Regions from separate parts of the Lelliottia sp. CFBP8978 genome, predicted to be linked through region 1. Evidence: predicted binding sites of a transcription regulator. Region 1 holds the regulator's gene; each other region holds the start of a gene.
The links. Region 1 encodes LexA, which represses DNA repair genes until DNA is damaged. Its sites were predicted from a motif close to TNCTGTATGTACATACAGNA; they were not measured.

Region 1 (7,116 bases):
CCACCTTCGACAAAGTATTCAACGGAATAGCCGCGGCTGAACAGCTCGCCCAGATATTCGCGGAACACGGTGGAATAGAGCTTATTGCCCTTGAAGGTACGGCGGATAAAGAACGCGCCCAGGCGGCGGAAAATCGGGCCTGCTGGCCAGAAATTCAGGTTGATACCGGCAGCAATGTGCGGCGGCACCAGCCCCTGGTGATAAAGCACGTACGAAAGCAGCAGATAATCCATGTGGCTGCGGTGGCAGGGCACATAGACGATCTCGTGACCGTCGTGAGCCAGCTGGCGCACGCGCTCGGCGTTATGGACGTTAATCCCCTGATAGAGACGGTTCCAGGTAAAGCTCAGGATACGGTCAGACAGGCGGATCATTTCATACGAGAAATTCGCCGCAATCTCTTCCATCAGGGCGATAGCGTTCTGCTGGGCTTTCTCGTGAGAGATTTTCTTGCTGCGCGCTTCATCTTCAACCGCGCGGGCAATCGCTTTGGATGCCAGCAGTTTATTAAACAGATCCTGACGCGCGGGCAGGCGTGGCCCAACGGCCGCCAGGCGCTGACGGGCGAAGTGCATACGGGCGACGCGGGCCAGTTTTTGCGCGATGATTTTATCGGTACCGTGTTCGTCAGCCATGCGGCGCAAGGAGACGGACGGCGAGAAACGCACAAAACTGTCGCGTCCCAACCATGAAACGGCAAAGAATTTTTGAATGCCGTTAAGCATACGCAGTGGCGGATTTTCTTCGCCTTTCTGACGTCCCGGACGACGACCAAACATCACCGACACCGGCACCATCTGGACATCCAGATCGGGGTTGCTGCGGTGCAGATCGAGGTAGTCGTGGAACAGCTTGATGGACTCTTCCTTCGGCGTGTAATAGGTAAACACGCGAGGCCCGCCGTGAATAAACACGTAGCGTGGCAGCAGAGTGCCATCGACCTCAAGGGGTTCAAGCGGATCGGGTAAGTCGTGCGCCAGACATTGGGCGCGCAGCGTCAGTAAGTCTGCCTTCGAGTTGTAAGGCAAAACGTACATAATAGGGCGCGAGGTATCGAGCCCTAATTCCAGCGCAGGTTCCGCCGGGATAGACTTACTTTTTACCAGGACGCTTAATGGTAAATTAAGTAATTTGTAGTAAATTCGTGGCCAGCCGGACATAAACGATGTAAAGCCTCTGGTTAATAATGCAATTGCGGCGCAAGGATAACAGAAAGCGCGCAAAATTTCTGTTGTTACCCGTCATACTTCAGGCTGCGGCGATACGCGTCGCAGCGAGAGTGATTGACGCTAAATCTAAGAAAAGGTTCTTTTAATGGCCAATAATACCACTGGGTTAACCCGAATCATCAAAGCTGCCGGATATTCATGGAAAGGTTTCCGCGCCGCATGGATCAATGAGGCTGCTTTCCGCCAGGAAGGGGTTGCCGCCATCATCGCGGTGATCATCGCCTGTTTCCTTGATGTGGATGCGATCACCCGCGTTCTGCTCATTGGTTCGGTTCTTCTGGTGATGATAGTGGAAATTCTCAACAGTGCTATTGAAGCGGTGGTGGATCGTATCGGTTCTGATTTCCACGAGCTCTCAGGCCGTGCGAAAGACATGGGTTCTGCCGCCGTGTTGCTGGCGATTATCATCGCTGCCATCACCTGGGGCACGCTTCTTTGGTCACATTTTCGATAAGCCTTCCAGATTCAAATAAGTCTCTGGTTTTTTGTGCAGTTTTTGGTTCCAAATTCACCTTTGACTGTATATACTCACAGCATAACTGTATATACACCCAGGGGGCGGAATGAAAGCGTTAACGGCCAGACAGCAAGAGGTGTTTGATCTGATCAGAGATCATATCAGCCAGACGGGAATGCCCCCGACGCGTGCGGAAATCGCACAGCGCCTGGGCTTCCGTTCTCCAAATGCCGCTGAAGAGCACCTCAAAGCGCTGGCACGTAAAGGCGTCCTTGAGATTGTCTCCGGCGCTTCACGCGGCATCCGTCTGCTGGTGGAAGAAGAAGAAGGCCTGCCACTCGTGGGGCGCGTTGCAGCGGGTGAGCCTTTGCTGGCACAGCAACATATCGAAGGGCATTATCAGGTCGATCCTGGAATGTTTAAACCGAGTGCTGATTTCCTGCTGCGCGTCAGCGGTATGTCCATGAAGGATATCGGTATCCTGGATGGCGATCTGTTGGCAGTACATAAAACGCAGGATGTGCGTAACGGGCAGGTTGTTGTTGCGCGTATTGACGACGAAGTTACGGTTAAGCGACTGAAAAAACAGGGTAACTCTGTTCAGTTGTTGCCAGAAAACAGCGAGTTCTCTCCGATTGTTGTGGATTTGCGCGAGCAGACTTTCACTATTGAAGGGCTGGCAGTTGGCGTTATCCGTAATGGTGAGTGGCTGTAATTTCTCTCTGACAGGCTGTGGTCCCACCGCAGCCTGGCTGTGTTCTTCCCTTCCCGGTAATTGCTCATGTCTCTGCTGACCTCTTCAGACAAGGCATTGTGGCGTCTCGCCCTGCCCATGATCTTCTCCAATATCACCGTACCCCTTCTCGGTCTGGTCGATACGGCTGTCATTGGTCATCTGGACTCTCCGGTTTATCTGGGAGGCGTAGCGATCGGCGCTACGGCGACCAGTTTCCTCTTCATGCTGCTCCTCTTTTTGCGCATGAGCACGACGGGGCTTACCGCTCAGGCTTTTGGCGCCAAAGATCCGCGGCGTCTGGCACGGGCGCTGGTTCAGCCGCTGATCCTCGCCCTGGGTGCAGGTTTGCTGATTGTGCTGTTGCGTACTCCCCTGATCGATCTGGCGTTGCAGATTGTGGGCGGGAGCGAAGCCGTGCTGGAGCAAGCGCGACGTTTTCTGGCTATCCGCTGGCTCAGCGCTCCGGCCTCCCTGGCGAATCTGGTGCTGCTCGGCTGGTTGCTTGGCGTTCAGTATGCCCGGGCGCCGGTGATCCTGCTGGTGGTAGGAAATCTCCTCAATATTGTTCTCGATTTGTGGCTGGTGATGGGCCTGCACATGAATGTGCAGGGGGCGGCTCTGGCGACCGTCGTGGCAGAATACGGCACATTTTTCATCGGCTTGTGGATGGTTAAACGGGTGCTCGCGATGCGTGGCATCTCGCTGACGATGCTCAAAACTGCGTGGCGTGGCAATATTCGTAAACTGCTGGCGCTGAACCGCGACATCATGCTGCGCTCGTTGCTGCTACAGCTCTGCTTTGGCGCGCTGACGGTTTTTGGCGCGCGTTTAGGTCCAGAGATCGTGGCCGTCAATGCCGTACTCATGACGTTACTGACCTTCACGGCCTACGCGCTGGATGGCTTTGCCTACGCCGTAGAAGCCCATTCCGGGCAAGCCTACGGTGCGCGGCAAGCGGGGCAATTGCAGGACGTGTGGCGTGCCGCGTGCAGGCAATCTGGCCTGGTGGCGCTCGTTTTTGCGCTGAGCTATGCCTTATTTGGTAATCACATTGTGGCGCTACTGACCACATTGCCTGAGTTACGCGAGCTGGCGAGTCATTACATCTTCTGGCAGGTCTTGTTGCCGGTGGTGGGGGTCTGGTGCTATTTGCTGGATGGTATGTTTATTGGCGCGACGCGCGGCGCGGAAATGCGCAACAGCATGGCCGTGGCGGCAGCGGGCTTCGCCTTAACCCTGTTGACACTTCCGTGGCTCGGAAACCACGGTTTGTGGCTGGCTCTGGCCGTATTTCTGGCGCTGCGGGGCCTGTCGCTGGCCCTTATCTGGCGTCGTCACTGGCGCAAAAATACCTGGTTCCCATAGTGGCTTCGTTCGGCGAAATGGTTAAAGATTCTGAATCTCAACACGCATACCGAATCCTTATCTACAATTATTATCACGTCCAGCAGGAAATGAACGTAACGGACGATACGAATTTACTTGATAACCGAACGATGAGGAATTGATTATGAATAAAGACGAAATCGGCGGTAACTGGAAACAGTTCAAAGGTAAAGCGAAAGAACAGTGGGGTAAACTGACCGACGATGACGTAACCGTCATTGAAGGTAAACGCGAACAGCTTGTCGGTAAGATTCAGGAACGATATGGCTACGCGAAAGACCAGGCGGAAAAAGAGGTTGTTGACTGGGAAAAACGCAACGACTACCGCTGGTAAATGAGTTCTACCCGAACGTACATGGATGTACGATCTCTGAGGGCGGCTTATGCCGCCCGCTTACGTTAACGCGGCTTTTTCTTTACCAGTATCGAATGATCGTGCTGGCAATCGCTCTGGTGGCGACAGGCTTCTACTTCCACACAGGCTGAGCATAAGCCGTGCGCCTCAATCACATTGTGGCGAAGGGCAAATCCCATTTTCGCGGCCAGCGAATGCATAATATCTTCCACACCCTCTGCACCCTCTTCTTTGACCACTCCACAGCGATCGCAGATAAACATGGCGGACGTATGCGTCGGTTGATCGAACAGATGGCAAAGCACATAGCTGTTTGTTGATTCAACTTTATGCACAAAACCCTGTTCCAGCAGAAAATCCAGCGCCCGATAGACGGTGGGGGGTTTTGCCTGTGGCTCGCTTTCACGCAATAAATCGAGTAAATCATAGGCGCTGATGGCACCGGGTTGCAGGCTCATCAAACGCAAGACTTCAAGGCGCTGCGGGGTCAGGCGCACATTGCGTTGCGCGCAGAGCTTTTCAGCTTGCGCTAACAGCTCCTGCATCGTGGTCTTATCCATATAGCACCTCGAATCAAATTGACGGGAAACGCTCACTTTACCATGTTCTGCTCAAAACGCCGAGATCCACCACAGTGTGCTATACCTGAGCCATCGCAACACGAGAAACCCTTATGAAAAGACCTGACTGCATCAAACACTGGCGCGACGTCGAGGGCGCTGATGACTCAACCTATCCCGATAGCGACGAACGTTTTGCCATTGGCGCCCCGCTGGCCCGCAAGCTTGGACTCGGGCGTATCGGTATCCATCATGAGCGATTGCCGCCAGGCCGTCGTACCTCTTACCCTCATGCAGAAAGCGATGAAGAAGAGTTTATCTATGTCATTGAGGGATATCCGCAGGCGTGGATAAATGGCTACCTGTGGAAGCTGGAGCCGGGCGACAGCGTCGGTTTTCCGGCCGGAACCGGTGTGTGCCATACCTTTATCAATAACACTGATGACGAAGTACGACTGCTGGTCGTGGGCGAGGCAAACAAAAAGCATAATCGAATCTACTATCCGCTAAACCCGGTTTATGCCGCCACGCGAGAAGATCGCTGGGTCGATCATCCGCCGCAATTTTTTGGCCCTCACGACGGAAAACCTGGGCGAAAATAATATCCTCTTCTATAAATATTGAGGGCCGTCACACATAACAACAGGCCAAAGGGATGATTTAACTTAAGGAAATAGCGGGTCTTTTGGTTCTTATTCACAGCAATAGTTCGTCCCCGTTTGGGAGATAACTGACGGGGGTTGTTTAATAACAGATTATAAGACGAGCATACTGTGAAAAAAAATTTTAAATTTTCGGTGGTTAGCATCGCTGTCTCCCTGTTTATGGCAAACGAGGCGGGAGCAGCCAATACCTGGACAGAAGCGCGTAGCGACGCGATGGGCGGTACGGGCGTTGCATCAGGCAATTACGGTAGCGGAGCGTTCATTAACCCGGCACTGCTGGCAAAAGCAAAACCCGATGATGACATTACCGTTATTTTGCCTTCTGTTGGGGCACGCATTACAGACAAAGACAATCTTCAGGATGATATCGACGATATTAGCGACAAAGTCGATCATTATGATGACGTGATCAGCAACCTGACGGCGGCTGAAATCATCGCTAATCCGTTGGGCTCGGTGAATCAGTTCCAGAGCGCAGCGAAAGATCTGGCTGATGAACTTAATAACCTGAAAGGCAAAACCGCCCGTGCCAATGCAGGTGCAGGAATTGCGGTGAGTATTCCCAATAACGTGCTGGCGGTAGCCTTTGTGGCGAAAGGCAATGCTCACGCACGCGTCAGCTCATCTATCGATCAGCAGGATATTGATTACCTGCGCGGCATTCAAAACAGCAAAATTGTGGCCGGAGGCGTCGCGCTGGATGCCGCGTTAAACGGCTCGGATGAGATCACTAAAAACCTCAACTCTACGGCATCCGGTCGCGTGGCGATTGTTTCTGACTACGGTATCGCCGTCGCCCGACAGTTTGATATTGCCGATGTCCCGGTCTCCGTCGGTGTGACGCCAAAATTGCAAAAAACCTGGCTCTACAACTATACCACCTCCATCTACACCTACGACAGCAACGACTGGAACAGCAGCCGCTATCGTAATGACGATACCGGATTTAACGTTGATGCAGGTATCACGGCTGATTTTGGTGAGAACTGGACGGTCGGTTTGAGCGGGCAGAACCTGATGTCTCGCGATATCGACACCAAAGACGTGCGCATCCGCAATGGCCGCACGGGAGAAGTGGTCAACTATAAAGATACCTATCAGATCCGCCCTCTGGTGACGGCAGGCGTGGCCTGGCACACCGATCTCGTGACCCTCACCGCCGACGGTGACCTGACGGAAACCAAAGGCTTTAAAAGCGAGGAAAACTCGCAGTACGTAGGCGTCGGTGCGGAAGTGACACCGCTCAGCTGGCTGGCGGTTCGTGCGGGTTATCGTGCGGATGTGAAGGATAACGACAGCAACGTCTTTACCGGCGGTGTCGGCTTTGCGCCGTTCAACACGGTACACGTGGATCTGATGGGGCTGTACGGCGAAGACGAAACCTGGGGGGCTGGCGCGCAGTTAAGCGTGACGTTCTAAGGTCATCCGGAGGCCATGCGCCTCCGGCTTTTCTTTGTGCTATAGTAGCGCCCCTTTTCCACCAGATGCTTAAAACTTCGCCATGTCGTCAGAATCAAAGCCAACATTTCCAGCACACCGTTTTTCCATCGCCCCTATGCTCGACTGGACGGACAGACACTGCCGCTATTTCCTGCGCCAGCTCTCACGCCATACGCTGCTGTACACCGAAATGGTCACGACGGGTGCGATCATTCATGGTAAAGGCGACTATCTGGCCTACAGCGAAGAAGAGCATCCCGTTGCCTTGCAGCTGGGCGGCAGCGATCC
Region 2 (7,116 bases), 1.3 Mb from region 1:
GCACTAATTAGCGCACAAAGTTCGGCCATAGAAGCACTGTCACCGTCCACTTCACTGTAAGACTGCTCAAACGTCAGCGAGGCAGAGAAGGGGATCTGCTGCTCCAGCTGAAGCTGCGACATCAGGAAGGCCTGCATAATCATCATACCCTTGGCGTGGATATTCCCGCCAAGTTCAGCCTTACGCTCAATGTCCGTAAATTCCCCATCGCCAATGTGCACAACACAAGAGATGCGAGAAGGCTCGCCAAATGCGCGTGGGTGGCCGGGAAACTCAATGACCGACAGCGCGTTAATTTGTCCAACGCGTTCGCCTTCAGTTTCGACCAGAATCTGTTCAAGCAGGATCTCATCCTGCATCCGATCGGCCAGATAACCTTCGCGCCATTCACGCTGCGCCAGCATCTGCGTCAGTTGCTCACCAGTAAACGATCCCTGACCGCTAATCACGCCGACTTCGCGCAGCTGTTTGCTTATCCATAGTGGGCACAGTGGCAGCGTTTCCTGATCGCCTGTGTAGCGTGTTGCTTCGCGGATCAACCCGGTCCACGCATCAGCAGCAGGGATCGGTAGCTCGTCACGCCCGGCGATATCCACCACCCACTGGCACCATTGAGCCATGTCATCCGCATCAGCAATCTGAATGTTTTCTTCAAATTCTGTATAAACCGCCTGTCCGGAAAGCTCTGGCTCCATTTCCTGGAAATCAGCCAGCGACTCGCGATCGCCAGTCAATATCACTTTTAGCGAGACAGGCATCGGCGGAATTGCGACAGGCAGCGGGCGTGATTCATCCCAACCCACCCAGTCAAAACGCTGGTGAGTGACAATCGTCTTCAGGCGCATCCACAGCAGCGGTTGTGCGAGAAGAGTGCGCAGAGAGATAATCAACACTCCACCGTTGGCTTTATGCACAAGGCCTGGTTGTAAGCTTAGTTGGCCATTAAAGTGGCGAAGACAACCAAAGAGCTGCTCAGCTTCAGCCCACTCCGCAGTAATAACTTCACCGGTAGCGGCGAAATTATCATCAGCCGTTTTAGCGGGTTCGAAAGTGACATCACTTCCCACGATACGATATTGGCCGCCAAAAAGCGTGTTCTCTTCTGGCTGCAATTGACGCACGGCATCGGCCATTAAAGCTAAATATTCAGCTTCTTCTGGCGCCTTCAGGAGCATGAAGGGGGAGGTTGTCCATGGACTTAACGTCTGCTCAAGCGCGTAATGCAAACGCGGTTGTGTATCGCTAAGGATGGAGTCGTGTTCTTTTGCGAGGTCTGGTCGTACAAATAGTTCCTGATAGCTTTCCGTATCTGGAACCAGGTCACGCCATGCTAGTTTCGTAATGGTCAAAGTGGATGTTTTTTAGTTAGATGTAAAACGGTGGATTATACCGCAAGCCTTGACCCATTCCCATGCAGTATTGGGTATTTCAGGCGCGGAATGCGACGCAGCAGCGTACTGGATATGATTTCTTTTCAGCAGATTGCGAAAAAACTGATATTCTGAACTGAGTTACGAGGTAACACTGAGATCGCAATGAAATATCAACAACTGGAAAATCTCGAAAGCGGCTGGAAATGGAAGTATCTGGTCAAAAAGCACCGGGAAGGGGAGCTGATCACCTGCTACATCGAAGCCAGTGCTGCAAAAGAAGCGGTAGATTTATTGCTGACGCTCGAGAATGAACCCATTCAGGTTAATAGCTGGATAGAAAAACATATCAATCCGGCCCTGATGAACCGCATGAAACAGACTATCCGCGCTCGCCGTAAACGGCACTTTAATGCGGAGCATCAGCATACGCGTAAGAAGTCTATCGATCTTGAATTTATGGTTTGGCAGCGATTGGCCGGGTTGGCTCAGCGACGAGGAAAAACGCTTTCGGAAACTATCGTACAGCTGATTGAAGATGCGGAACACAAAGAGAAGTATGCCAGTCAGATGTCCACGTTGAAGAACGATCTTCAGGCTATGTTAGGCAAAAAATAGTCTCTCACTTTTCTTCAGGCAATAAAAAACCCCGCATTGCGGGGTTTTTTTTAGACGATAACTTATGCCGCAGGCTGAGTTACAACGTCTTTGATACCTTTAACTTCGATCTCTACGCGACGATCTGGTGCCAGGCAGTCGATCAGTGCAGCGCGAGGTTTCACGTTGTCACAGGTATTGCCAGTCACTGGGTTGGATTCGCCCATACCACGTGGAGAGATCTTGTTAGCAGGGATACCTTTAGATACCAGGTAATCTACTACAGACTGAGCACGTTTCTCGGACAGACCCTGGTTGTAAGCGTCAGAACCGATACGGTCGGTGAAGCCCAGAACCACTACTGAACCGTCTTTCGGGTCAAGGTTGCTCAGCTGGGTGTACAGCTGATCCAGTGCCTGCTGACCTTCTGGTTTCAGAGTCGCTTTGTTGAAGTTGAACAGAACGTCAGACTTCAGAGTGAAGTGCTTGGTCTGTACTTCTGGAGCTGGGGCTGGAGCAGGAGCAACGATCGGAGCTGCTTCTTCCTGCTGGCCAAAGCGGTAGGAAACACCCACGCTCAGCATGCCATTGTCAGGACGAACGCCAACGGTGTTACCGTCGCCGATGTTGTTAACCCACTGGTATTCCAGACGGGTAGCGATGTCACGGGTCATAGCCCACTCTACGCCGCCAGCGAATACTGGAGATACGCCAGTGTCGTGGTCGTCGCCAGCAATGCTGTTGCTGGAGTCAGCGCGCCATACCATGCCGCCCAGACGGGTGTATACGTCCAGATCGTCAGCAACTGGGTAACCCAGTTTAGCGGTCAGCTGTACGCCTTGAGCTTTGAATGCGCCGTTAACGTTGTCGCCTTTGTATGGCATACGACCTAACCAGTCGTAACCCATTTCAAAACCAACATACGGGTTAACCTGATAGCCACCAAACGCACCTGCACCGAGCTGGCTTTCGTGAGTTGGACCATCGTTGTTCAGCTGGCTGTTGTACCAGCCAGTGTCGTGGAACTGAGACCAGCCCAGTTTGCCACCTGCATACCAGGTATTATCTTTCGGAGCGGCCTGCGCTACGGTAGCGAAGCCAGCCAGTGCCACTGCAATCGCGATAGCTGTCTTTTTCATTTTTTGCGCCTCGTTATCATCCAAAAATCGCCATGAAGATCTCGTCGAGAAATCACGGTTAAATCCTTCACCGGGGGGCGAGCTCAAACTAGTAACTCTACCGATATCTTCGGCTTAGACCGAGCACCCCTGGCGATGTAAAGTCTACAACGTACTTGAAAACTTACAAGTGTGAACTCCGTCAGGCATATGAAAAAAAAATTTCCGTATACATAATATTTAACATTTCGAGGGCAGATTTTATGCAGTAAAATTAACGGGAACCGCGCCACACAAGCTTTGTCGATGTTTTCAGTTATGGAACCAATTGTGTGTCTGGATGTCGAAAAAAAATTCCAGGAATACTCTTAAATTTGCTCAATGATACAAATTAGAGTGAATTTTTAGACCGGACAGCTGTCCTCTGCCGAAAGAACCAGGACGAACCGGACGCATAATGAAACCGATCGCGTCACCTTCTTCAGCCGCTTCTGCCAGGCGAAAATGTTCCTCTTCCGTCAATTCATCTGACAGCCAGCCGATCACTACGCTGTAATTCCCTGTGCGCAATGCGCGAACCATGGAGTCGACGGTATGGCAGGGCGCAATTTGGCTGATTTGCATTACCTTTGTGAGCGGCAAACCCGCTGACTGGACCCATTCGCGACTCAATTTTTGCTGCGGAGTCAACCAGAGCTGCCAGCGAGATTGCTGTCCAAGCTGCTGTAAAAGCGGCAAAAGTAGCAATTGTGTCATCATGGGCTGGTCTTCACGATATACCACCTCACTAATCAACCCGGTAGAAACACGCCCGGAAGTATTTTGCGTGCCATTGCCAGTGGAAGAAGAAAAAGATGTTGAGCGATTTGCATAGCCTGAAGTGTGCATAATCATTCCAGCCCTGTAGTTACTGTATGGATATACAGTAACCCCTGTCCGACTAAAGATCAACCTCATTTTCTGAAAGCGTCTCGCAAATTTCGTTTTAGATCGGCCTATCACGAAAAATCATCTTGCCGTATGACGATAAGTTGCCTATTTTCCTGCTAACGGATCCGGTAGTAAGAAAAAATGGTTGTTACTCTATGATTTATATGGTGAATATCATGAAAAAGATATCTTATGAACGGATCTATGCATCCCAGGAATACCTCTCCCCATTAGGGGAAATACATCATCGTGCCCTTTTTGGGGGATATACATTGGCTATTGATGAGGCCGTCTTCGCGATGGTGGCCAATGGGGAGCTCTATCTGCGAGCCTGTGAACAAAGTGCCCCGTACTGTGTGAAACATGCCTCTTCCTATTTAACGTTGGTAAAACGTGGTCGGCCAATACTGCTGAACTATTACCGTGTTGATGACGGTTTATGGCAAGACCGTTCGCAACTACTGCAACTCTCAAGTTTCGCTCTGGAGGCTGCCCGAGAGGACCGCTACCAGCGTCATCAGCGGCTTCGTCTTAAAGATCTGCCTAATTTGACCTTTCAGATTGAAGTCCTTCTTTGCGAGGCAGGGATTACCAGCGAAGCCATCCTCCGCACGCTGGGTGCCGAGGAGAGCTGGTTGAAACTCAGAGCCAATAATAAACATCTCAGTATCAAGATGTTGTTTGCACTGGAGGGGGCGATTGAAGGGTTGCATCAGGCAGCCCTCCCGACAGGCAGACGTCGGGAGTTAACTGAGTGGTTTAATGCGCTTCCTGTTCCGACTGATAGTCATTCCGGTAGCCAGTAATCTGCTGCTGTAATCGACAGATTTCAGGCAACAGTGCGATGAGCAAACCTATTTGCTGCAGCACAAGCGGCGCTTTGTTGTCTGTTCCGGGATCGAAATGAGCAATACGTTGACTCAGCTCATCAATTGCCTTTCGGACGCGTGACTCATCGACAGGACGATGATGAAGGGCATCATCGACGTAGCATACGGCGTCATCCAGCAGCGCGAGGATGCCAGGATGGCTTAGTTGCTCACGATGAGCCCCTAATGTAGAAATATAACTGGTGAAGGTATGGTTCAAACAGAGCAGGCGAAACGCGACTTCACGAATTTCTGCGGTCGCTCGCGGCTCCGTTGACATGTTTGAAACCACCGACGCCAGTTCCGCATCGCGGTTATGCGCGTCACGTCTGGCAATGCGATAGGCCAGACGATTGTCGCGGCCCTGGTGATATTGCTCAAGGATCGCATCCAGATACCGACAGTTGGCATTGATAGCGAGTTCCAGCGCGCGCGGCAAATTGCGAAAACGCCAGTCCGGCCAGATAAAACTCACCGCCGCCCAGGCAATCCCGCAGCCAATCAGCGTGTCGAAAACGCGCGGTAGAGCGACCTCGAATCCTTCGCCTAAAAGATTGAAGCACAGTAAAACCAGCAGCGTGATAAACATGGTGGCATGAGCATACTGAACGTTACGGAATGCGAAGAATAGCACGCCGGTAATGACGATCAGGATCAGTTGCCCTTCAACAGAGGGAACAAAGAAGAGTACGGGAAGACCGATAGCAACGCCCACCAGTGTGCCGATAACGCGTAGCGCCAGCCTGTGGCGGGTTGCGTTATAGTTTGGCTGACAGACAAACAGACTGGTGAGCAAAATCCAGTAGCCGTGGTGCAAACCAGTAATCTGGATAAAAGCGTAACCTACGCATAGCACCGCAGACATCCGCACGGCGTGGCGAAACAGCGCCGACTCCGGGGTGAAGTTTCGGCTGAGACGCAGCCACATATCCGACGCGCTATGCGGACTATCATCGGCAAGCTGGTTTTCGGCATCGTTACCTGAAATCACTAACGCATGTTCAGACTCGATAGTGGCAAGCTGCGCATCTATCGCTCGTAAGTTATTCAGTAAGAACCCCAGCGCTTTCATTTGTTCTGGTGATGTTCCGCTGGCCTGAACGCGATCCAGCGCCGCATCAAGATGAGTAAACGCGCGCTCAAAGCGGGGATCGTGCTGGTAAGGTGTTCGGAGCAAAATAGAGCGGGCCAGTTGCTGGCACGCCTGGGACTGCATCGACAGCAATCGCTGAAAACGGAACATCACGTCGCTATAGCGAAATTTCTCGCGCAGCGCAGCGTACTGGATATGCGAAGAGCTGGCGCGTTCATGAATATCCTGAGCAACAAAGTAGTAATGCAAAGTTTGTCGTGTTCCACGCTGACCACGATCGCCGCGCAGGCGCGTGAGCAGTGACGCTTTAGTCTGATTTAACGTCGTGACCAGTTGCCCGTTTGCCAGCGCCAAATCGTAAAGCGGTGCCTGACTCTCTTCTTCAATGTCGGGATCGAACAGTCGGGATTTTAGTTCAAGATAATGCGCCAGCTGTTCGTAACTTCTGGCGAGGTTGTCCTGCAGAGGGCGAATTGGAAAAAGAAGATGTCCGGTTAAAGTGAGCAGGTTATACCAGATAGCCCCCAGCAAGAGCAGTAGCGGTTGTTGATACCACTGGTCGTAAAGTGAGACCCCCAGCATGGTATAAATCGCAATCAGAAGGGCGCCAAAGGCGATGGTGGCGTAGCGCTGTCCAAGCCCACCCAGCAGGATGAAACCGCTGGTAGAAATCATCAACCCCAGGGCAAACAGCCACGGCCAGGGGAAGAGCAGTTCCACCGAGGCGGAAGCGATGAAAAAACAAACCAGTGTAATCACCAGATTGCGCAGACGCCCGGCCAGCCGGTCGTCAAGATCGGCAAGCGCGCCCGCCACCACTCCAAGCGTGAGCGGAATGGTTAGCTTCACCTCGCCGAGCCACCAGGGAAGGGCTGCTGCGCCGCAAAGCGCAATGAAAATCCTGACGTTATAGAGCCAGGCACTGTTCCATGTGTATCTGCGAAGCAATGGGCTTAGCATGAGAGCCGCTTATCCTTATTTACTGAAAACGAGCGCGAGCACTGGCTTCGCGTGCTGCCTGGGCGACTTCCACAGCGACCACCCGGCGACCGACGGGCCACAGCGCAATAGCCGCAATCTTGAAGTTAGCAATGCCCACCGGAATACCAATAATCGAAATACATTGTGTAATACCCACC
Region 3 (7,116 bases), 520 kb from region 1:
GTTCAGCAGCGTGACGCCATAAAGCGCAGGCTCAGTAATGCCAAACAGCGCGGAGATGCCCGCCGAGAACGCGGTGGACTTTAAGACTTTGTCTTTACTTTTTAACGCGATAGCCAGGCAAGCGCCGGATTCAGCAATATTGTGCGCCAGCGAGGCGGGTAAATAGAGCATCTCGCGCCCAAACTGGCTCATCGACGCGACCGCATAAGGCAGCATCGGCTTATGCATTCCGGCGGCGACCATAAACGGCAGCGCTGCGGCGAGCAGTCCCGTCGCCACAAATCCCAGTTTGCCGTAGAGCCACAGAATCACCGTTGCCAGCCCGGCGCCGAGTTCATAGCCCAGCGGGCCCAGAATCAGCAGCGTCACCGGCACTGTCACCAGCAGGGAAAGCATAGGGGAAAGGAAAATCCTCAGCGCGCCGGGAGAGTAGCGATTGAACAGTTTCTCGGTCTGCGCATAAAACAGTACGCAGAGAATGGCTGGGAAGACCTGCGAGGCATACGCCACGTTGCGCAGGTCGAACGACATAAACTCCGCGCCTTCAGCGAGTTGCTTTGTCATCGCCGGTAGCACCATCACCGCCACGGCGGAGACGGCAACCAGTACGTTCACTTTAAGCTTGGTTGCAGTGGTAATCGCCACCAGAATCGGCAGGAAATAGAGCGGGGCGGAGCCAATATTATCCAGCACTTTATAGGTGGAACTCTCGCGGCTTAACCAGCCCAGCACATCCAGCAACAGCAGTAATGATTTCAGGACGCCACCGCCGGCAATGGCCGGAACCAGCGGCTGGAACACGCTAATCACAAAGTCGACGATTTGTGCGCCACGACTGACTTTTGCCGTCGACGTCTGCGAATGGCTCTGCGGTGACCCCACCAGAGATCGCACCGCTTCGTACACCTGAACGACCTCATGCCCGATGATGACCTGACATTGCACATTAATGCGCACGCCCAGCACGCCGTCAATTTTTGCCAGTGCCGCCTCGTTGACTTTGCCGTTGTCATACAGACTGAGTCTTAATCGGGTCGAGCAGTGCTCAATATGTTCAATATTCTCAGCGCCACCGACCTGGGCGATGATGTCCAGTGCTGCCTGCAAATGATTCATGTCTGGCCCCTGTCTCCAGAGCAAAAAAAAAGACCTGAAGCCCATCTCACCCCGGAAGGAGAGATGGGCTTCAGGTCTTGCCTACGGATCGTAGTTACACGCCTGTGCTTTTTATATCGACTAAATTGTGTTTAAAAGTCAAACAGCCGCGCTGCTTCTTGCGCCAATTTGTGAGCGGCTTAACTCTTTTTGGCGCCATATTGCCTGAACCATGCCAGCATACGCTGCCAGCCATCTTTGGCCGATTCTTGATGGTAACTGGGGCGATAATCGGCATTAAAGGCATGGCCTGCCTCGGGATAAACCACAATTTCGGTCTTCGCATTGGCAGCCCGAAGCGCCTGACGCATCGTCTCTACACTCTCCTGCGAAATGCTGGTGTCCTGTCCACCGTAAAGTCCGAGCACCGGCGCATTGAGATCGGTAGCGATATCAACCGGGTGTTTGGGCGAGTTCAGCGTTTTCTCGCCCACCAATTTTCCATACCATGCCACGGCAGCTTTGAGCTGCGGATTGTGCGCGGCATAAAGCCAGCTGATTCGTCCACCCCAGCAAAAGCCGGTCACCAGCAGGCGATGCGGGTCGCCGCCGTTACGGGCGGCCCAACTGGCGACATGATCGAGATCGGCGAGCACCTGGGCGTCCGGCACTTTGCTGACCAGATTGCTGAACAGTGTCGGTATATCGTGGTAGTCATTCGGGTCGCCCTGACGAAAGTACAGTTCTGGCGCAACGGCCAGATACCCTTCCAGCGCGAGGCGACGGCAAACATCGCGAATATGTTCGTGAACGCCAAAAATTTCCTGGACCACGATGACGATCGGCAGCGAACCTTCCGCTTCTTTCGGGCGAGCGTGGTACGCAGGCATATTGTCACCCTGCGAGGGGATCGAGGTTTCGCCAGCCAGTATGGCCTCTTCAGAAGTGGAGACGATGGTCGATGCGAGAGGAGCTGCAGCAGGTGCAAAATGGGTCTTTTGTGTCATGGTATTCTCCGTACCCGTTAGCGCAAAGGTAAATATAGACCTCAAGTTAACAACTCACAGTGCCCGAAACGGGCTATCTTTTGTGCAGCAGCGAACGATATAACTTGTTAATGTGATGTAAATCACTATTTTGTGGTAATTAACTGCAACCATTTTCATTCATGGTGAGGTGTGTCACGAAAATGAGCGTGTTGCTTCTGTAAAGTACCGTTTTACTTCTTCTGACTAACCGACCCACAGAGGAGTCACCTATGTCCAAGTCTGATGTTTTTCATCTCGGCCTCACTAAAAATGATTTACAAGGGGCTACGCTGGCTATCGTCCCTGGCGATCCAGAGCGTGTGGAAAAGATCGCCGCGCTGATGGATAAGCCGGTAAAACTGGCCGCTCATCGTGAATTCACGACCTGGCGCGCAGAGCTGGATGGTAAAGCGGTTATCGTGTGTTCTACCGGTATCGGCGGCCCGTCTACCTCTATCGCTGTCGAAGAGCTGGCGCAGCTGGGCATTCGCACCTTCCTGCGTATCGGCACCACTGGCGCTATTCAGCCGCATATCAACGTCGGCGACGTGCTGGTCACCACGGCCTCTGTACGCCTGGACGGTGCAAGCCTGCACTTTGCACCAATGGAATTCCCGGCAGTAGCGGATTTCGAATGTACTACCGCACTGGTTGAAGCCGCAAAATCTATCGGCGCAACCACGCACATTGGCGTAACCGCTTCTTCAGATACCTTCTACCCGGGCCAGGAGCGTTACGACACCTTCTCTGGTCGCGTCGTGAGCCGTTTCAAAGGCTCAATGGAAGAGTGGCAGTCAATGGGCGTAATGAACTACGAAATGGAATCGGCAACGCTTCTGACCATGTGCGCAAGCCAGGGTCTGCGTGCGGGTATGGTGGCGGGCGTTATCGTTAACCGCACCCAGCAGGAGATCCCGAACGCCGAAACCATGAAGCAGACCGAAAGCCACGCGGTGAAAATCGTGGTCGAAGCGGCTCGCCGCCTGATCTAATCTCCCCTCATTCTGTTAAAGGCCGACACGTTCGGCCTTTTCTTTTTGCGTAGCGCCTCGCAGGAAAACCCTTTCAAACTGGACGTTTATACAGCACAATTCTATTTTGTGCTGGTAATGATTTGATGCAGGGGGCGTAGTGGATATCTCTATCCTGATTTATGCGGTAATTGCACTGGTTGGTGCGGGTATGGGCTGGCTGGCGGCAAGCTATCAGCATGCGCAGCATAAGGCCGATCAACTGGCAGAACGTGAAGAGATCGTTTCAGAGTTAAGCGCGACAAAACAACAGTTTGCTCAGAGCAGTCACTGGCGTGATGAGTGTGAATTACTTAATAATGAACTGCGTAATCTGCGGGATATTAACACCTCATTAGAAGCGGATCTGCGCGAAGTGACCACCCGCCTTGAATCCACCCAACTGCATGCAGAAGATAAAATTCGCCAGATGATCAACAGCGAACAGCGTCTGAGTGAGCAGTTCGAAAATCTCGCCAACCGCATTTTTGAGCACAGCAATCGCCGCGTCGATGAACAAAACCGCCAAAGCCTGAATAGCTTGTTAACGCCGCTGCGTGAACAGCTGGACGGTTTCCGTCGCCAGGTGCAGGACAGCTTTGGTCAGGAGGCGCGCGAGCGCCACACGCTGGCGCATGAAATCCGGAATCTCCAGCAGTTGAATGCGCAAATGGCGCAGGAGGCGGTCAACCTGACGCGCGCCCTGAAAGGCGACAATAAAACGCAGGGGAACTGGGGCGAAGTGGTGCTGACCCGGGTTCTTGAGGCTTCTGGTCTGCGCGAAGGCTACGAGTACGAAACGCAGGTCAGTATCGAAACCGAGACCCGTTCGCGCATGCAACCGGATGTCATCGTGCGTCTGCCGCAGGGTAAGGACGTGGTGATCGATGCCAAAATGACGCTGGTGGCCTACGAGCGTTACTTCAACGCCGAAGATGACTACACCCGCGAATCCGCGCTGCAGGAACACATTGCATCCGTGCGCAACCATATCCGTCTGCTGGGCCGTAAGGATTATCAGCAGTTGCCCGGTCTGCGTTCGCTGGACTATGTGCTGATGTTTATTCCGATGGAACCGGCATTTTTACTGGCGCTTGACCGGCAGCCAGAGCTGATCACCGAAGCGCTGAAAAACAATATCATGCTGGTGAGCCCCACCACGTTGCTGGTGGCGCTGCGCACCATTGCTAATCTGTGGCGCTACGAGCATCAAAGTCGTAACGCGCAGCAAATTGCCGATCGCGCCAGCAAGCTGTACGACAAAATGCGTCTGTTCGTGGATGATATGTCTTCCGTAGGGCAGAGCCTGGATCGCGCGCAAGACAACTACCGTCAGGCGATGAAAAAACTCTCCTCTGGGCGCGGCAACTTGCTGGCGCAGGCTGAGGCATTTCGCACGCTGGGCGTGGAGGTCAAACGCGAGATTAATCCGGAATTGGCTGAACAGGCCACGACTCAGGACGAGGAGTATCGTCTGCGCGATGGCGTAAACGAACATCATTCGGGCCGTGAAGACAATGATTTAGCGGCGAAAGCCTCGCCCGAAATGCAGGCGGAACGATTCTTTCAGGGTGGTTGAATCGTAGGGCAAATGCGCCCAATCTGTTACACTTCACGGACATTTGACTGATTAGCAGGCACTGAGATGGTTGAAGATTCACAAGAAACAACGCACTTTGGCTTTCAGACTGTCGCCAAAGAGCAGAAAGCGGACATGGTGGCCCACGTATTTCATTCCGTGGCGGCAAAGTACGATGTGATGAATGACCTGATGTCATTCGGTATTCATCGCTTGTGGAAGCGTTTCACTATCGACTGCAGCGGCGTTCGCCGTGGTCAAACCGTGCTTGATTTAGCCGGTGGCACAGGTGATTTGACGGCAAAATTCTCCCGTATGGTAGGAGAGACCGGTCGTGTGGTGCTGGCGGATATCAACGATTCCATGCTGAAGATGGGCCGCGAAAAGCTGCGTAACATCGGCGTTGTCGGTAATGTGGAATATGTTCAGGCTAACGCCGAAGCGCTGCCATTCCCGGATAACACCTTCGACTGCATCACCATCTCTTTTGGTCTGCGTAATGTGACCGATAAAGAAAAAGCGCTGCGTTCCATGTATCGCGTATTGAAACCGGGCGGGCGTTTGCTGGTCCTGGAGTTCTCTAAACCGGTTATCGACCCCCTGAGCAAAGCCTACGATGCTTATTCCTTCCACATTTTGCCGCGCATCGGTGAACTGGTGGCAAACGACGCGGAAAGCTATCGCTACCTGGCGGAGTCTATCCGTATGCATCCGGATCAGGATACCTTAAAAGCGATGATGCAGGATGCAGGCCTTGAAAACGTTGAGTATTTCAACCTGACGGCGGGTGTTGTTGCCTTGCATCGTGGCTATAAGTTCTGAGTGGAGGCCTCCATGCCTTTTAAACCCTTAGTCACCGCTGGCATTGAGAATGTCCTTAACGCCTTTTTGTATCGCACGCCTGCGCTCAAAGCAGCCAGGCAGCGACTGAATGGCAAAGTTCTGCGTATCGTGTTGAAAGAGTTTTCGGCACCGCTGGTACTGGTCTTCAGCGAGCGTCAGCTTGATGTGCTGGGCGAGTGGGAAGGTGAGGCTGACTGCTCGGTGATTACTCATATGAGCGTGCTGCCTAAGCTACGTGACCGTCAGCAGTTGACGGCGCTGATTCGCAGCGGCGAGCTGGAAGTTGAGGGCGATATTCAGGTGGTGCAAAACTTCGTCTCGCTGGCCGATCTCGCTGAGTTCGACCCTGCGGAGTTGCTGGCACCGTACATCGGTGATATCGCCGCCGAGGGTATCGGCAAGTTTCTGCGTGGTGGTTCGTCATTTTTGCGCAAAGGCATGCAGCGTCAGCAGCGTTATGCTGCTGAAGTGCTTACCGAAGAGTGGCGCATGGCGCCAGGGCCGCTGGAAGTTGCCTGGTTTGCAGAAGAAACCGCTGCCGTTGAACGTGCGGTTGACGCGCTGTCCAAACGGCTGGAAAAACTGGAGGGCAAATGACGCCTGGTGAAATTCGGCGCCTCTACTTTATTGTTCGCACCTTTTTGAGTTACGGGCTCGATGAGCTTATCCCCAAAATGCGTATCACGCTGCCGCTACGATTTGGGCGGCGGATGTTGTTCTGGATGCCAAATCGTCATACAGAACAGCCGCTGGGCGAGCGCTTGCGTCTGGCGTTGCAGGAACTCGGTCCGGTATGGATTAAATTCGGACAAATGCTCTCTACCCGACGCGACCTCTTTCCGCCGCAAATCGCGGACCAACTGGCCTTACTACAGGATCGTGTTGCCCCCTTTGACGGAGCGCGTGCAAAAAAGCAGATTGAAGAGGCGATGGGAAATATTCCTGTCGAAACATGGTTCGACGACTTTGAGATCAAACCTCTGGCGTCAGCCTCCATTGCTCAGGTGCATACCGCGCGTCTCAAGGAGAACGGCAAAGAAGTTGTGATCAAGGTGATTCGCCCGGATATTCTGCCGGTCATTAAAGCTGATATGAAGCTCATATACCGTCTGGCGCGATGGGTTCCTCGCTTGTTGCCGGATGGTCGTCGCCTGCGCCCGATGGAAGTGGTGCGTGAATATGAGAAAACGCTGATCGATGAGCTGAACCTGCTACGCGAATCGGCAAACGCCATCCAGCTGCGTCGTAACTTCGAAAACAGCCCAATGCTGTATGTACCAGAAGTTTATTCTGACTACTGCAGTGAGAACATGATGGTAATGGAGCGTATCTACGGAATACCGGTGTCGGATGTTGTGGCTCTGGAAAAACAGGGCACTAACATGAAACTGCTGGCCGAACGTGGCGTGCAGGTCTTCTTCACCCAGGTATTCCGCGACAGCTTCTTCCACGCCGATATGCATCCCGGCAATATCTTTGTGAGCTATGAACACCCGGAAGATCCCAAATATATCGGTATCGACTGCGGCATTGTCGGCTCTCTGAACAAAGAGGATAAACG

Region 2: a site for LexA is predicted at 3,994-4,013, ahead of sulA (SOS-induced cell division inhibitor SulA). Genes of this name have one in related genera too.
Region 3: a site for LexA is predicted at 3,192-3,211, ahead of rmuC (DNA recombination protein RmuC). Genes of this name have one in related genera too.

What each region holds. Positions count from the first base shown of each region.
Region 1 is NZ_CM188253.1:257,178-264,293, forward strand. Features, by position in the region: gene plsB (glycerol-3-phosphate 1-O-acyltransferase PlsB) at 1-1,160, opposite strand, end outside; gene SOM82_RS01155 (diacylglycerol kinase) at 1,315-1,683, shown strand; gene lexA (transcriptional repressor LexA) at 1,793-2,401, shown strand; gene dinF (MATE family efflux transporter DinF) at 2,468-3,787, shown strand; gene SOM82_RS01170 (CsbD family protein) at 3,933-4,142, shown strand; gene zur (zinc uptake transcriptional repressor Zur) at 4,208-4,723, opposite strand; gene SOM82_RS01180 (cupin domain-containing protein) at 4,837-5,325, shown strand; gene SOM82_RS01185 (conjugal transfer protein TraF) at 5,497-6,807, shown strand; gene dusA (tRNA dihydrouridine(20/20a) synthase DusA) at 6,890-7,116, shown strand, end outside.
Region 2 is NZ_CM188253.1:1,604,850-1,611,965, forward strand. Features, by position in the region: gene SOM82_RS07405 (AAA family ATPase) at 1-1,349, opposite strand, end outside; gene matP (macrodomain Ter protein MatP) at 1,536-1,988, shown strand; gene ompA (porin OmpA) at 2,051-3,106, opposite strand; gene sulA (SOS-induced cell division inhibitor SulA) at 3,464-3,973, opposite strand; gene SOM82_RS07425 (TfoX/Sxy family DNA transformation protein) at 4,192-4,821, shown strand; gene yccS (YccS family putative transporter) at 4,775-6,937, opposite strand; gene SOM82_RS07435 (YccF domain-containing protein) at 6,957-7,116, opposite strand, start outside.
Region 3 is NZ_CM188253.1:4,227,467-4,234,582, reverse strand. Features, by position in the region: gene SOM82_RS19900 (beta-glucoside-specific PTS transporter subunit IIABC) at 1-1,116, opposite strand, end outside; gene SOM82_RS19895 (dienelactone hydrolase family protein) at 1,296-2,102, opposite strand; gene udp (uridine phosphorylase) at 2,354-3,115, shown strand; gene rmuC (DNA recombination protein RmuC) at 3,255-4,712, shown strand; gene ubiE (bifunctional demethylmenaquinone methyltransferase/2-methoxy-6-polyprenyl-1,4-benzoquinol methylase UbiE) at 4,779-5,534, shown strand; gene ubiJ (ubiquinone biosynthesis protein UbiJ) at 5,547-6,152, shown strand; gene ubiB (ubiquinone biosynthesis regulatory protein kinase UbiB) at 6,149-7,116, shown strand, end outside.